DNA from 4 places in the Gordonia sp. YY1 genome. Region 1 is predicted to be linked to each of the others. Evidence: predicted binding sites of a transcription regulator. Region 1 holds the regulator's gene; each other region holds the start of a gene.
The links. The regulator LexA, encoded in region 1, represses DNA repair genes until DNA is damaged. The targets are predictions, from matches to a motif close to CGAACANNTGTTCG.
Positions count from the first base shown of each region.

Region 1 (4,137 bases):
GTGGTGCCGGCGTCGAAGAGCACCGATCCGCCGTCGGGCGGCAGGAAACGGAGGGCGGCGCGGCCGATGGCGGCCTTCTCCTCGATCTGTTCGGTCTCCCGTTCGGCGATGCCGAGTTCACCGATCACCCGCATCACCTCGGGGCGGACGGCACCGCCGTGGACGCGCTGCAGGTGCCCGCCGCGTTCGAGAACGGCCAGGTCGCGCCGAACCGTCTCGCTGGTCACGTCGAACTTCGCGGCGAGCTCGGCGACCGAGGCGCGCCCTGCGACGCGAACCTCCTCGGCGATGGCCTGCTGTCTCTCCTCGGCGTACACACCGGCTCCGTTCTGATCGTTCCTGCTCACTCGGCCACCGCGAAATGTGGGAATATGTGGCTTTGAATGTTGTAGTAACTGTGTTTACGCCTTTTTATGTTGACAAGTCAAGCCAAATTTGTAACCGTGGTCACATGACGCAGATTCTGACGGGGACGCCGGTCGTCGGTGGTGTGGCTCATGGACCCGCACTGTGGCCGGGACGCCGTCCCGACCACAGTGCGGAGGCGCTCGGCGCCGGTGTCGAGATCTCCGAGGACCAGCGCCCGGAGGAGGTCGCACGATTCACTGCGGCGGCAGGCGTCGTCGCCGCGCGACTCCGTGAGCGCGCGTCGCAGAACACCGGCGTCGCCGCGGAAGTACTCGCCGCCACCGCCGGACTCGCGGAAGACCGCGGCTGGATCGGTGCGGCGTCGGCCCTGATCGCCAGGGGTACGCCGGCACCGTCGGCCGCCGTTGCCGCCACCGAACAGTTCGCCGCGGTGTTCACCAAGCTGGGCGGCCTGATGGCCGAGCGGGTCACGGACCTCAACGACGTCCGCGACCGCGTGCTCGCCGAGCTCCTGGGACTGCCCGAACCCGGGTTGTCCACGCCGGAGGTGCCCTCGATCCTGCTGGCCGACGACCTCGCACCCGCCGACACGGCCGGCCTCGACCCCACCACCACGATTGCCCTCGTGACGCGACTGGGTGGGCCCACCAGCCACACCGCGATCATCGCCCGTCAGCTCGGCATCCCGTGCGTCGTCGCGGTGTCCGGACTCGTCGGGATCGATGCGGGTACGGCGATCCTCGTCGACGGCACCACGGGTGAGATCGCCGTCGACCCCGATGACACCGCCGCGCGAGCCCGAGTCGAGGAGTATCGGCGTCACGCCGCTCGCGTCGCCGGATGGTCGGGTCCGGGTCGCACCGGCGACGGGGTGGAGGTGGCGATCCTGGCCAACGTCGCCGACGGGTCGTCGGCCCGCGCAGCAACCGATCACCCGGTGGAGGGTGTCGGACTGTTCCGTACCGAATTGGCCTTCCTCGAGCGCGCCGAGGAGCCTTCGGTCGACGAGCAGGCGGGCATCTATCGCGAGGTGCTGGACGCTTTCGACGGCCGCAAGGTGGTCATCCGCACCCTCGACGCCGGCTCGGACAAGCCGCTGCGCTTCGTGACCCATCCCGACGAGGCCAACCCGGCACTCGGTGTGCGCGGCGATCGAATCGCCTTGGCGCACCCCGAGATCCGCGCGCGCCAGCTCGACGCGATCGCCCGGGCGGCGCTGGAGGCCGACGCGCAGCCGTGGGTCATGGCCCCGATGATCGCCTCACCCGCCGAGGCGGCGACATTCGCCGCGCAGGTGCGCGAGCGTGGACTCGTCGCCGGTGTGATGATCGAGGTTCCCGCCGCGGCGATCCTGGCCCCGGCGATCCTGGCCGAGGTGGACTTCGTCTCGATCGGCACCAATGACCTCACGCAGTACACGATGGCCGCTGACCGAATGTCCGCCGAGCTCGCATCGCTGACCGATCCGTGGCAGCCGGCCGTGCTGCATCTCGTCGCAACGGTCGCCCGGGCCGGACGTGATCAGGGCAAACCGGTGGGCGTCTGCGGAGAGGCCGCGGCCGATCCGCATCTCGCCTGCGTGCTGGTCGGACTCGGGGTGACCTCGTTGTCGAGCGCTCCCGTCGCGGCGCCCGCGGTCGGCGCCCGGCTCGGCGCGGTCACCCTGGCAACCTGCGAAAACGCGGCGGCGGCCGCGCTGGCCGCCACCGATCCGGCTGCAGCTCGCGCGGCGGTCGCCGCGGTACTCGACAGTGACGAGGTCAGACTCGCCTCATCACGGTGACGACCTTGCCGAGGATGACGGCCTCGTCGCCCGGGATCGGGTCGAACAACTCGTTGTGCGGCATCAGCCAGACATGACCCTTCTGGCGTTTGAAGGTCTTGACCGTGGCCTCGCCGTCGATCATCGCGGCCACGATGTCGCCGTTGTCGGCCACGTTCTGCTGGCGGACGACGACCCAGTCGCCGTCGCAGATCGCGGCGTCGATCATCGACTCGCCGACGACCTTCAGCAGGAACAGCGATCCCTCGCCGACGAGCTCCCGGGGGAGTGGGAACACGTCCTCGACGGCTTCCTCGGCGAGGATCGGTCCGCCTGCGGCGATCCGGCCGAGCACCGGTACGAAAGTGGGTTCGGGCAGTGCTCCGCCGGTCGGCGAGGTCGGCGTCGGGGGTTCGCTCGGCGCGATGTTCACCGCCCGCGGACGGTTGGCATCACGTTTGAGAAGGCCCTTGCGTTCGAGCGTCCGCAGCTGATGGGCGACCGAGGAGGTCGAGGTGAGACCCACCTCGTCACCGATCTCGCGGATGCTCGGCGGGTAACCGCGTTCTCGCACGGATTTGCGGATCACCTCGAGAACTCCGCGCTGCCGCGGCGTCAGCGACGCCTCGGCAGCCGCCATGTCCGCCGGGGTGACGGGCTCGTCGGCGCCCCGCGCTCCGGTGCGCTTACCGCCGTCATCGCTCATGATCGGGTTCCTCTCGATTCCGAACGTGCTGGTAGATCGCTTGTCTTTCGACGAGCCTAGCCGAGAACGCCGACCGCATCAAACATTTGTTCGACGTGTCGCGAGACAATTGTCGGAGTGCCGTGCTACAAATCGAACATCAGTTCATCGAACGGATGATCGACATTCGAACAGTTCGACCGGGACGACGCGGTCCCACTCACGAACACCGTTCGACCGGATACACGGAGGGCACCATGCGCACCGCCACTCTCATCGACCCCGTCCACCTCGACCCCGCCCGGCACGACCCCGCCCGGCACGGCGGTCCCGTCCGCGGCGACGTCCTGGAGCGTCCGCGCCCGACACGTCGGGGAGACGCCCGGCGGCCCGTCGACAACCGTCCGGTGCCGGAATCGGCGGTCCGGGTCCGCCGCGTCGCGTCCACCCAGTGCGCGTCGCCGGTGGGTATGCGCGGTCGTGGACCGGTGGTCCCGGCGTGGCGTCCCGCCGAGGCGGCTCCCGCGGCCGTCATCCGCCGGCGTCGCCGCACGGCGACCGCTGTCCTCGCCGGCGTCGCGCTCGCCCTGGCCGTGTGGGTCATCGCGGTCGTCGGCCAGAACTACGCCGCGTCGGTCACGCCTGCCGCGGTCGGCACCGAGGTCGTGCACGTTCGGTCGGGTGACTCGCTGAGCACGATCGCCTCGCGGGTCGCCCCCGAGATGCCGCGTGAGGCCGTCGTCGACGAGATCATCCAGCTGAATGACCTCGCGTCGAGCGGGCTGCGCGTCGGCCAGCCGCTCCTCACCCCCCGGTACCACTGAGGCCGGGCGGTATCCTCGATGCCACAGGGACCAGCCGAGCACCGGCCCGGCATGCGGCGCGGCTGCATCAGAGCGTCCCGTGACCTGCGTGAGGATACGATGCGCTGCCCCTTCTGCAAGAACGACGACACCAAGGTCATCGACTCGCGTGTCGCTGATGAGGGGCAGGCCATCCGGCGCCGCCGCTCCTGCGTGGAGTGTGGGCGACGCTTCTCGACCGTGGAGAGTGCGGTCCTCTCGGTGGTGAAACGCAACGGCGTCACCGAACCGTTCAGTCGCGAGAAGGTGATGCGAGGTGTCCGGCGCGCATGCCAGGGGCGCCACGTCGCCGAGGACGCTCTCGCCCAGCTCGCCCAGCAGGTCGAGGACACCGTCCGCGCCAGTGGTTCGGCCGAGATCCCCAGCAATGAGGTGGGACTCGCGATCCTGAAGCCGCTGCGGGACCTCGACGAGGTCGCCTACCTGCGCTTCGCGTCGGTGTACCGGTCCTTCGACTC
Region 1 is NZ_WXYI01000002.1:410,900-415,036, forward strand. It holds gene BPODLACK_RS05095 (DeoR/GlpR family DNA-binding transcription regulator) at 1-317, opposite strand, end outside; gene BPODLACK_RS05100 (phosphoenolpyruvate--protein phosphotransferase) at 452-2,152, shown strand; gene lexA (transcriptional repressor LexA) at 2,130-2,837, opposite strand; gene BPODLACK_RS05110 (LysM peptidoglycan-binding domain-containing protein) at 3,074-3,640, shown strand; gene nrdR (transcriptional regulator NrdR) at 3,740-4,137, shown strand, end outside.

Region 2 (4,137 bases), on a different contig from region 1:
GTCGTCGGGATCGGTATAACGGATGCCGGTGACGCGCCCGTCATCGGAGATCAATCCCGTTGCCCGACACTGTTGCCGGATGTCGGCTCCGAGGGACGACGCCGTCCGGACGAGGGCGTCGTCGAGATGTGAACGCCGCAGACACATTCCGTAGTCGATACCGGACACCGGCGAATACCCGGTGCGCCAGCCGATCTCGTCGAGGATGGCCTCGGCGATGGGAAGACGTGGCGCGCCCGCCTCCTCGACGGCGGGCAGGGCGCCGAGTGCGTGGATCTCGGCCAGGGTCGACGGCCACAGCAGATGCGTGGAGAGTGTGTCGGAGGGGAAGCGCGCCGAATCGATGACCAGGACGTGCAATCCGCGGCCGGCGAGTGCGATCGCGGTGGCAGATCCGGCGCAGCGCGCGCCGACGATGATGGCGTCGAACTCTTCGGCTGCGTTCACTCCGGTGTGACTCACCGCGACCTCCATCGGCTCGGACGGCCTCTGGTCAACGAACAGTAGTCGCCGAACGCACAGGTGCGTGGCGACTTCTGTTCGATTGCCTGTCAGAAGGGTGGCGGGTTTGCTTGGTTCCAACGCTGTTCGGCGCGTCGGGCCCGGCGGGACCTCGTGTCTCGCTGAGTGGCGTGCCGGACGCGCGCCGGATGATCGGGTGAGCGAATCGGTGCGAGATGGCCGAACAGATCACGGCCGTTGTAGGCGTTGCCGACGAACATGTGTCCGGTGGGTGTGGTGAACCAGGCGGTCAGGAACTCGTCCTGGTAGTCCTGCCAGCTGGTGAAGGTCTTGATCCGGTGGTGAAACCGGCAGAGTGGTTTCAGGTTGCGTTCGAGGGTGCGTCCACCACGGTCGGGATGCTGATGGTCGAACGGCCGGGTGTGATCGAGGTCGATCTGCCACACCGGCGCATTGCATCCCGGGAAGGTGCAGCACAGTTCGCCGGCCCGCACCAGGGCTTGCAGCTTCTTCGACGGAACGTAACGCAACGCAGCGCCGATTCCGGGCTGGGTGCGACGGTGGGGTGCAGGTAGGTGCGTCGGGCTTCAGCGAGCAGCTTGCGTGCGGTTTCGGCGTCGATGATGCCCTGACCATCGAGAAACGCCGGATCATCGTCGAGGCCGATGAGGGTGGAAAGATTGGCGATGATGAAGTAGTTCGCCCGCGGAGCTGTCTTGTCGGCGGCGCAGGAGCACGGCATGGGTCCTGGGTCGACGTGGTGAGGGTCGACCGTCGGGGCATCCTCGGGTTCAGCGGTCTCCCCGAATTCTCTTGCGGAAGACGAACAATCGTTGCATGTGCAGGCTAGTGAAGTCGCGCCGCGAGCCAGTGCGACCAGCGCATCGGCGCGACGTTGTGCAACGGTGCGAGGGTCGGCGGCATGTACTTCGGCCGCCATCGCGGACAAGCGGGCGTCGAACGCGGCAGCGTCGGCGATCGGTAGTGTCCCGGACAGGCGGGATTGTCCGGGGTTGAACCGATCGGGTCCGACGGTGACCTTGCGGTCGTCGGTGGCTCGCTCGCGACGCCTGCGCACTGCCTCGGGTGCCCACTTTGCGACGATGGCGTCGACCATGGCGGTGAACCGGGTCGTCGACATCGGTGCGCGGGCGAAGATGGCCTCGGCCAGATGTGCATCCACCGTCTGCATCTCATCGGCGTCGGTGACGAGGTCGGTTCGCTTGATCGCGATGAGGAAACGCTTCTTGTCGATGCGGCCGCAGGCCAGTGCGTGACCGGTGAACGACAGTCGATACCGCAGGGCGTCACCGGCCATGATGAGTTCTCGGGCCTCTGCCGGCGTCATGGTCAAGGTGGCGCCGACCTCGGCGATGGCCTGCTCGAGACCGTTCGGCCCGAACTGTGCGTACGGGTTCTCACTGGCGGCCGCTCGAGCAGCCAGCTCGTCGAACGCCTCGATCGAGTCGAGTTGTCCGCTGTGCGCCTCGGCGCGACGCGCGGCATAGTCCATTTCCCGTTCGTCGTGAATGAGGCTGGCAACGGTCATCATTCGGTGGGCTGTCGACGCGGCGAGCCCGGCGCAGTGATTCAAGACCTCGATCAGCTCAGGGGCTGAGAGTTCGGTATCGGGACGCAGCGTGGGCTCGACAGAGTCTTCTGTGATGCCTGCCGAATCCGTGGATTCGCTGCCCGCCCCCCGCGCCATGACACAACAGTACTCGAATATGTGTTCGAGTCAAGTGGTCTCCAGTGCGTCAAGCATTCTGGCGGGCGCGCTGAGTGCAGGATCTTGACGCGCAGGGACTTGAAAAGAAGCTGTGACCGACGCCGAACACGCCCTCACCCGTTGCCGGCGATCGTTGGTTTCGACTACTCGCGGGTGTACTCGGCGATGTCGATGTCGATGTCGTGTTCGGCGGCCAGTGCTCGGAGCTTCTCGGCGTCGTCGAGTTGGATGCACACGCAGGCGTGTAGGCCATCGTCGTCGCGGCGCACGATGTAGTAGGCGTTGCTGTCGGTGAGTTGATCACCGTTGGCCCCGTAGAAGATCCACCGCACCTTGACCAGGCTGATCGCGGTGGTGAGGTGTTCGACGTTCAGGCATTCGTGGCTGACCGATGCCAAGCCGAGTTCGCGGTAGAGCGGGTAGGCCTGCTCAAGGCTGTGTGCCATGGTCTCGCGGTCGTCGACGACACCGGCGAAACGATCATCGATGATCATGCCCGGGATGGCCCACAACTGTGCGGCCGCGGTCGAGTCGAAGGCACTCAGCGTAGCGGCATAGCGGGTCAGGTAGTCGTCGATTTCCGGGTCGATCTGGTTCATGTCTCTGAACCTATTACCAACGACCTATTACCAACGCCGTCGCAGCTATGTCGGCTTGCGACCGGCAGGTTCGAGACGAGGGTGTCAGAGCTTCCCGAACGCGTTCTGGGCCGTGCCGAACTGTACGGGCCAATGCAGACAGGCGCTGAAAGCTCGGAGGAGAGAGCGACACCTGACACTCTCGGTCGATTCAGCCGATCGAACGCGAGAGGGGTTCGGCCACAGTGAGATCCAGCGCACCTTCGGCAAACCGTGACACTGGCCCGATCGCAGCGTCGAGCGCCGCGTCGTAGCCGTCGCGCGCCTGACCCCACAACCGGCCCGAGGCGCCGTCCGGCGTCACCCCGACGAGAGCGATCAACTCGCCGGTCGTGGGGATGCAGATGGCCCACACGAAACGCGTCTCGGTGTGCCAGTCGGAGTTCGCTGCCTCGACGTAATCGGCGGGGGAGTCGACCCCGAGAAGAGACAACGCCGGGACGTCGGTGATCCGGTCGTCCGCACGAAGCGAACGCAGATACCACGTCCCGGCGTTGATCTCGACTGGTTGCACGATGTCCCCTTTCGATACGCTCGCAAGCTCGCTACTCAGGGAGCGGGTGGCTCGCAAGCTCGCTACTCAGGGAGCGGGCCACGAAGGCCGGCGAGGTTGCCTCACCAGGCCTTCGTGGCTCGTCGCTATCGCTCCTCGCACCTCAGGCAGCAAGGGTGGTTCCTCGCACCTCAGGCAGCAAGGGTGGTTCCTCGCACCTCAGGCAGCGAGGGTGGTTCCTCGCACCTCAGGCAGCGAGTGGGTTACTTCAGCTCGAGCAGCACGGTACCCTGGGTGACCGCGGCGCCGGCCTCGATGGCCAGACCGGTGACCACGCCGTCCTTGTGGGCGGTGACCGGGTTCTCCATCTTCATCGCCTCGAGGACGACGACCAGATCACCGGCGGAGACCTCCTGGCCCTCTTCGACGGCGACCTTGACGACGGTGCCCTGCATCGGAGCGGCCACGGCGTCACCGGAGACGGCTGCGCCGCCGCCCTTCTTGCGCGAGCGGGCCTTCGGCTTCTTGCGGATGACACCGTTGGTCGAGCCGCCGCCGCCACCGAGGGCGAGATCACCCGGCAGCGAGACCTCGACGCGGCGTCCGCCGACCTCGACCACGACCTTCTGACGCGGTGCGGCGTCGTCTTCCTCGATCGGCTCTCCACCGGTGTACGGCTCGATCGGGTTCTCCCAATCGGTCTCGATCCACTTGGTGTAGACGTCGAACTTCTCGCCGTCGCCGATGAACGCCGGGTTGGAGACGATGTGGCGGTGGAACGGGATGACCGTGGCGAGGCCCTCGACCTGGAACTC
Region 2 is NZ_WXYI01000009.1:106,877-111,013, reverse strand. It holds gene BPODLACK_RS13755 (NAD(P)/FAD-dependent oxidoreductase) at 1-462, opposite strand, end outside; gene BPODLACK_RS23585 (hypothetical protein) at 552-908, opposite strand; gene BPODLACK_RS13750 (DUF222 domain-containing protein) at 824-2,014, opposite strand; gene BPODLACK_RS13745 (hypothetical protein) at 2,335-2,790, opposite strand; gene BPODLACK_RS13740 (hypothetical protein) at 2,981-3,343, opposite strand; gene BPODLACK_RS13735 (acetyl/propionyl/methylcrotonyl-CoA carboxylase subunit alpha) at 3,586-4,137, opposite strand, start outside.
Region 2: BPODLACK_RS13750 (DUF222 domain-containing protein) is a predicted target of LexA. The motif match lies at 2,185-2,198, and genes of this name have one in related genera.

Region 3 (4,137 bases), on a different contig from region 1:
ACTCCTGCCACTGACCCGCAACAGCGCGTGGCGCATGCGATCTGACATGTCGCTCAAGATCGCCGAATCCTCGTCCCCGAGGGCGGTCGACGCGCGGACCTCGTCATCGGCCAACTCCGGCGCGGCGTCACGTTTACGTCCTCGCGTCGATGGCCGTGCCGTTTCTGCTGCCGGCTCGCTACTCCGCCGGCACCGAGTGGCTCCTCCCGGCCGTCGAGGGGCGATGCTGCTGACGCTCATCGTCGTCGATCCCGGCCGTAATCCGCGGCGCCATCCGGATCTCGCGTTCCCCAGCATCTCGACCCGGCCTGGCGCGAACGCCGTGAACCTGCTCGGGCAGGGTTAGACCGGTTCTCGGACCACGCCGAAGTGACGAACAGATCCGGAGAGTCCGGGGAGCTCCTTCAACGGCGTCCAGGTCCGCAGCCCGTCGCCACTGTCGGAGTAGAAGTACCGGCGGTCCCGATAGGCGTCGACATAGAGCCGCCAGTTGCCGTTCGGCAGCTGGACCACGGCAGACCCCTCGACCAGGCGACCCCACGGACCCGGGGCGACGAATCGGTACGGCCCCACCAGCGACCCGGATACCGCGTGTTCGATGACCTTCTTGGTCTCGTTCTTGGTGAACGCGTGATACGTCGCCCCGACCTTCACGACAGTGGTGTCGATACGGTCCGCCCCGAGGCCGAGGATCGGAACCGGTGGACTCCACAACCGAAGTCCCGGATCGAGCGCGGTCATCAGATACGGAACGAATCCGCCACCCGTCGACATCGACAGGATCACGTTGACCCGGCCACCTTCGACGAACCACTCCGGCGCCCACGCCTTGGTGGTGAACGGCGACAACGACGGTCCGTCACTGGAGCCCGCCGATCCGAAACTCAGCGAGCCCGCCGACGACCCGGTGCCGTCACCCGTGCCGGGCAGGAAGGCACAGCACAACGGCACCGGGTAGTTGTGCATGAAGGTCCAGTTCACGCGGTCACGACTGCGCGCGAAGCCGATCGACGTCGAACCGGTGGTGTAGGTGACGTAGTACCAGCCGTCCGAACTCCGGAAGATACTCGGGTCACGCACCAGACCCGACGGTGGCTGGTAAGCCGACATGCGGATCGGCTGGAACCGGGTCGCGTCCGAGGACTGGTACACGTCCATGTGCTGGGCACTGGTGTTGGAGAACCCCACCATCGTGTACCGCCAGTTGTCCGGCGCCGCGTCTGCGGCACCCGGGGTGCCGGCCAGCAGCGCCGAGAGTGCAAGGACCGCGATCGCCAATGAGCCGACGCGGGACCGGCGAGTGAGGATTCGCTGGGGCAGCAACATTGAAGCAGTATCCGCGAAATCGACTGTGGTGTGAATGGCTTTCGCCGATACAACCACCGGCATTCGAGACACCCGGGATGCCATCGACGACCGGAGGCCCTTTACACCACACCTCCGACACTTCTAGTGCCGCCATCCGGCACCGAATTCTTCTGCACGGCACAGTAATTGCGTGTACAGTCGAACATGCATTCGAACCACGGATTCAGGAGGTGACCGTCATGACCGACATCGCATCTACTGATGTCGTCGACGAGCCCGCCCCTGCCGAGATGCCCGATTTGCTCGATGAACTCGACACGATCGTCGACAAGCTGCAGAACACCGGTTTCACCCGCCTGTCCGATGCCGAAGTCGATGACGCCGGCATGCGCATCGAACGGGCCATCGCCCGACTCACCTACACCGGCAACCAGCAGATCGTCGAAGCCGATCAGCGCGACCTGCCACGCAAGTCCGGCTACCGCAGCGTCATCGACTACATGAAACACCGACTCCGCATCGCCTACCCCGGCAAACGACTCAAACAGACCCGGGCCACCGCGACCTACCCCGACCTCACCACCGGTGAACCCCTCGAACCCACGCACCCGACGCTGGCCGGAGCGTTCGCCAATGGCCAAGTCGGTTCCGCGCACGTGCACGCCGTGATGGACGTGTTGGATCAGATTCCGCACGCCGTCGAGCACGACGTCAAGGTCGCCGCCGAACGCACCATGGCCGAACAAGCCGTCAACCTCACCCCCGAGCGGATCACTGACGTAGGTTCGCGACTACTGGCCCACCTCGACCCCGACGGCACCCTCACCGACGACACCGACCGCAAACGACGCCGCAAACTGTCGGTCAACCGGCAACGCGCCGACGGCACCGCCAAGATGACCGCCACCCTCACCCCCGAACTCCTCGCACGCATCACCATGCTGCTCGCCGTGTGGGCCAAACCCGGCATGAACAACCCGAACGATCCCGAATCACCCCACGGGTCGATCGAGGACGCCGATCCCGACGCGGTGGCGGCGGCGGCCGAACGCGATGACCGCACCCCGGCCCAGTTGAATCACGACGCCCTCAACGCCCTGCTGAAGGTGGTGTTCGAGGACGGACTACTGGGTAAGAGCCACCGCGGCCTTCCCGTGCAACTGATTGTCAAAGCCGATGTGAACGACCTCATCCGCGAAGCCGGGTTCGCCACCACCGCCACCGGCACCCTGATCCCGATCAAAGATCTCATCAACCTCGCCGCCGACGCCCAACCCTGGCTGGCCGTGTTCAAAGACGCCACCGCCGTACCGCTCTACTTCGGACGCGGCAAACGGCTGGCCACCCGCGAACAACGCCTCGCCTCCTTCGCCCGACCCGACGGCGACGTGTGCTCCACCCCCGACTGCGACCTATCCGCCACCCACGTGGAAATGCATCACGCCCAACTCGATTGGGGTCTGGGCGGACTCACCGACATCACCGACCTGACCCCGGCGTGCCCGAAACACAACCGCATGGTCAGCAACCGGCCCGGCGACTACACCACCCGTATGGTGCGGGAAGGACCCGATGAGGGTCGCTGCGCCTGGCGGCTCAACACCCAACCCGGCGCACCACCCAACCCCGAACGCATCAACCGGCGACCCGATATACCCCGCCGATTCATCGAGCACCTCCGACAGGTGCGTACCGAGATCCACGGACCCGACCCGGCGTCCGGCGATCAGCCACGCCTGGAGATCCGCGAAGTCATCGACCACCGACCGGAGCCGCCAATGCGCGGGCTGTCCGTCACTGAGCTGTCCCCCATCGAACTACAGCTCGCAGCCATCATCGGATTGAACACCAGACGCTGATACCACCACGGCGACGGGTCCACCAGCGGTCGAGGATCCTTGGCTCGCACCTCGTGCGATCGAAGTCGCTTGCGACACTGTTCTGTTCACGCGACTTCGATCGAAGTCGAACGGCCGCAACGACATCGCACGCGACGTCATTCCGGAGGGCGACCGACGGCTCAGGATTCGGCGACCGGCTTCAGCACCGGCGGAGTCCACGTGCCGTCGAGGACCTCGGGGCGCGGACGATACAGGCGGATGAGGTAGTTCCAGCCCCCGGGCGTCACGATCGCGTTGGGCGGGACGTCACCAGTGACGGCGGGGATGAACCGGACGGTGATCGATCCGTCGCCGTTGCGTACGCCGGTGACGCTGTTGACCGTGTACAGGTCCTTCTCGTTGGGCTCGAAGAACCCCGCCGCGTTGTAGACCGACACCGACCAGAAGGCGTCGACCGGGATGTCGGCGAAGACGAGTTCGTAGTGTCCGGGGCCGACGGCGGGGTCGACGCCGACATAGGTGGCCTCGGATGTCGGGAGCCCACCCCAGCCCGCCGCGCATCCGATGAGGTGGCGGACCGGGTCCACCTCGTCGCGGCTGCCGAAGGTGTGGTCGAAGGAGGTGAGCCCTTTCGCCAGCTCCAGCAGAGCATCTCGGGTCGCATCGAGACTTGCGGTGTCGTAGTCGGGGGACACGAACGGCTCCGACGAGCCCGGAAGGAGCGTCACCTGGTCCTGCAATCTCCCGACTTCGGCCACATCGACCACATCGGTCGGATCGACCAGAATCCGTACGGCGACCAGGACGTAGCGCGATCCGTACGTCTCCTGCGTCAGCGTGTGCTCGCCGGACGCGTGCAGAACGTCACCGACGTAGTGGTCCTCGTTCACGATCATCGCGGACACGTAGCGGTCACCGGCGTCGGGCAAGGTGAGCACCGCCGGCGCCGCGAGATCGGCGACGGCGAAGCTGTACAGGGTGTCCCGAT
Region 3 is NZ_WXYI01000012.1:71,129-75,265, reverse strand. It holds gene BPODLACK_RS23790 (hypothetical protein) at 224-346, shown strand; gene BPODLACK_RS15980 (glycoside hydrolase family 43 protein) at 343-1,326, opposite strand; gene BPODLACK_RS15975 (DUF222 domain-containing protein) at 1,548-3,167, shown strand; gene BPODLACK_RS15970 (DUF1214 domain-containing protein) at 3,329-4,137, opposite strand, start outside.
Region 3: BPODLACK_RS15975 (DUF222 domain-containing protein) is a predicted target of LexA. The motif match lies at 1,508-1,521, and genes of this name have one in related genera.

Region 4 (4,137 bases), on a different contig from region 1:
CCGACGATGTGAGTGGCGGGTCGCGGACGAGTAGAGTTCCGCGGGTTCACCACCCCGATACAGAGGAGTCCGCGGTGCGGAAGTCCGCGCAGACCGCCCCCGACGCGGTGTCACCGGCCACCATCTCGCCGGCCGACCGCCAGTCCGTCCTGCTGACGCTGCGCTCACCGAGTCGGCTGCGCACCGAGGTCCTCGCCGGACTCGTCGTCGCGCTGGCCCTGATCCCCGAGGCGATCTCGTTCTCGATCATCGCCGGCGTCGACCCGCGGGTCGGCCTGTTCGCGTCGTTCACGATGGCGGTGACCATCGCGATCGTCGGCGGACGACCCGCGATGATCTCGGCCGCGACCGGTGCGGTCGCGCTGGTCGTCGCACCGCTCGTCGAGAGTCACGGCCTGCAGTACCTGATCGCCGCGGTGCTGCTCGGGGGCATCTTCCAGGTCCTGCTGGGTGCGCTCGGGGTCGCCAAGCTGATGCGATTCATCCCGCGCAGTGTGATGGTCGGCTTCGTCAACGCGCTGGCCATCCTCATCTTCTCCGCGCAGGTGCCGCATCTGCTGGGCGTGCCGTGGCTGGTGTACCCGATGGTGACCGCCGGTATCGCGATCATCGTCTGGTTCCCGCGCCTGACGACCGTGGTGCCGGCGCCGCTGGTCGCCATCGTGCTGCTGACCGGGGTGACCCTGATCGCGAGCCTGAACGTGCCGAATGTCGGTGACGAGGGCGAACTCCCGGACAGCCTGCCGACGCTGCTGGTGCCCGACGTGCCGTTCACCTGGGAGACCTTCACCGTCATCGCGCCGTACGCGCTCGCCATCGCCGTCGTCGGTCTCCTCGAGTCGCTGATGACCGCGAAACTCGTCGACGACATCACCGACACCCACTCCAACAAGTCCCGCGAAGCCGTCGGGCAGGGAGTCGCCAATCTGGTCACCGGCCTCTTCGGCGGCATGGGCGGCTGCGCGATGATCGGCCAGACGATGATCAACGTCAAGGAATCCCGTGCGCGCACGCGCATCTCGACGTTCCTGGCCGGCGTCTTCCTGCTGATACTCGTTGTGGGACTGGGCGATGTGGTCGCCAAGATCCCGATGGCCGCGCTGGTCGCGGTGATGATCATGGTGTCGGTCGGCACCTTCGACTGGCACAGCATCAACCCGAAGACGTTGCGCCGCATGCCGAAGTCGGAAACCGTCGTGATGCTGGCGACGGTCGCGGTGACGGTCGCGACGTCGAATCTGGCGTACGGCGTCGTCGTCGGCGTGCTGACCGCGTCGGTGCTGTTCGCGCGTCGCGTCGCGCATATGACGGAGGTGGTCGAGGTCGCCGGACCTGACGCCAACACGCGCGTGTACAAGGTCCGGGGCGAACTGTTCTTCGCCTCGAGCAACGACCTCGTCTACCAGTTCGACTACACCGCCGGCGAATCCAACGTCGTCATCGACCTCAGCGACTCGCACGTCTGGGACGCGTCGTCGGTGGCGACCCTCGACGCGATCACCACCAAGTACGAGGCCAAGGGCAAGGACGTCACGATCGTCGGGCTCAACGACGCCAGCGCCGAACGGCACGGCCGGTTGAGCGGGCACCTCGGCGGGGAGTAGCGCGGTGTCGTGCCGGTTCCTACTGCTGGGCTGAGCCGGTTCCTCGCGCAGCGAGGCGCCCTACCGCTGGCTGAGCCGGTACCGAGCGCAGCGAGGCACCCTACTGCTGGCTGAGCCGGTACCGAGCGCAGCGAGGCACCGCGTCGAAGCCACCCGCAAGCCGACATCGAACCCGCTGGGGATCGAGCTACTACCTGTGGATACGACAGTGCCGCAGGCCTCGCCATCGTCCACAGTCGATCCATGTCCGGCTTCGTCTACATCCTCGAGTGCGCCGACGGCAGTCTGTATGTCGGCAGCACGCGCAACGTCGAGCACCGCGTCAACCAGCACATGAGTGGGAAAGGTTCGAGGTACACGCGCTCACGGCTTCCTGTTCGTCTCGTCTATCAAAGAGAGTTCCCGCATATCGGTGAGGCGCATGCGGCCGAACGCCGCCTGCACGGTTGGTCGCGTGCAAAGCGTCGTGCGCTCGTCGAAGGGAGAATGGATCTGCTGCCCGGCCTCGCGATGAAGGGTGGGCAGCGGAGGCTCATGATCGACCCATGAGGGTGGCGGTGCGGGGGCTTCGACGCGGTGCCTCGCTGCGCTCGGTACCAGCTCAGCCGGCGGTGGGGGTGGCGGTGCGGGGGCTTCGACGCGGTGCCTCGCTGCGCTCGGTACCGGCTCAGCCGGCAGTGGAGGTGGCGGTGCGGGGGCTTCGACGCGGTGCCTCGCTTCGCTCGGTACCGGCTCAGCCAGCGGTGGGCAGCCGTCAGCCGGCGGGCATCGGGGCAACGATTGAACCCCAATGCTCGAACGTGCGTTCGATCCGGGTGTATGGTGGCGACATGTCCATCGGCATCCAGGGCTCGTTGTTCGCCGAGGTCGCCGCAGAAACGGCGCTCGGCGACCTGTCGACCTCGATGACGCGGCGTCCACTCACCGACGGTGCGTGGGTGGACCTGTGCCCGGGGTGGATCGGCGGGCCGGACGAACTCTTCGACCGCCTCCGCGAGAACGTCCCCTGGCGGGCCGAACGGCGTCAGATGTACGACCGTGTCGTCGACGTCCCGCGGCTGGTCTCGATCTACCAGAAGGACGATCCGTTTCCCGACGGGCTGATCACCGACATGCGGGCCGCGTTGAGCCGCCACTACCGGGACGAGCTGCCCGAGGGGTTCGCGACCGCCGGCATCAGCCTCTACCGCGACGGCAACGACTCGGTCGCCTGGCACGGTGACCGCATCGGCCGGGCGTCGACCCACGACACGATGGTGGCGATCGTCTCCTTGGGAGCCCCGCGCCCACTGATGCTGCGCCCGCGAGGCGGTGGCAAGTCGCTGAAGTTCACCCTGTCGTCGGGCGACCTGCTGGTCATGGGCGGCAGCTGCCAGCGCACCTGGGAACACGCGGTACCCAAGGTGCGCGGCGTCGGCGCCCGGATCAGCATCCAGCTGCGGCCGCCCGGGGTGTGGTGAGCGAGCCAGTCCTGGGCGTCGAGCGGGTTGTGGGGTGGTTGCTCGTTTCGACGCGGTGGCTCGCTGGCGCTCGCTACCGGCTCAACGAGCAGGGGTGGTCGCTCGTTCGACGCGGTGGCTCGCTGGCGCTCGCTACCGGCTCAACGAGCGGGGGTGGTCGCTCGTTCGACGCGGTGGCTCGCTGGCGCTCGCTACCGGCTCAACGAGCGGGGGGCGGTGGCTCGCTACCGGCTCGACGAGCGGGGTCGCGAGCTCAGCCGGCGTTCGAGATCGGCGTGATCGGCAACCGCAGGGCGGCGGGTGCGTACTCGGGGACCGTGGGACGGACCGGCGGCACCGGGGCGACCGGCTCATACGACGCACCGAGCTCCGGCCGCGGATCGGCCTCACCGGCGTTGGGCCACATGGCGAGTGCGCGTTCGGCCTGCGCGGTGATCGTCAGCGACGGATTCACGCCGAGGTTCGCCGACACCGTCGAACCGTCGACGATGTGCAGGCCCGGGTGGTTGAACACACGGTGATACGGGTCCACGACGCCGTCGGCGGCGGACCGTCCGATCGAGCAACCGCCCAGGAAATGCGCGGTCATCGGGATGTTCAGCCAGTCGACGATGGAACCGCCGGCGTCGCCGTCGATCTCGTCGGCCATCTTGCGGACCGCCTCGTGGCCGACGGGGATCCAGGTCGGCGGGGGCTCGCCGGCACCCTGCTTGCTGCGCAACATCGGTCCGAAACGTCCTCGGCGGGCGAACAATTCGAGGGAGTTGTCGGCGGTCTGCATCACCAGCGCGATGATCGTGCGTTCCGACCAGCGTCGCACCGACAGGCCCCGCAACGTGACGAGCGGGTGCTTGATCATCTCGACCAGAGCCGCCAGCGGACGAGGCAGACGGCTGTCGCCATCGATCAGCATCGCCTGCAACAGTCCGATCAGGTTGCTGCCCTTGCCATAACGCACCGGCTCGATGGGCGTGTTCGTTCGGGTGGAACGACGACGTGATCGCCACACCCTCGGTGTAGTCGACCTTCAGGTCGGTGGCGGTCGCGGCCAGGACGGCCTCGGAGTTGGTGCG
Region 4 is NZ_WXYI01000022.1:48,876-53,012, forward strand. It holds gene BPODLACK_RS21055 (SulP family inorganic anion transporter) at 75-1,604, shown strand; gene BPODLACK_RS21060 (GIY-YIG nuclease family protein) at 1,848-2,153, shown strand; gene BPODLACK_RS21065 (alpha-ketoglutarate-dependent dioxygenase AlkB) at 2,435-3,064, shown strand; partial or broken gene BPODLACK_RS21070 (GMC oxidoreductase) at 3,318-4,137, opposite strand, start outside.
Region 4: BPODLACK_RS21065 (alpha-ketoglutarate-dependent dioxygenase AlkB) is a predicted target of LexA. The motif match lies at 2,400-2,413, and genes of this name have one in related genera.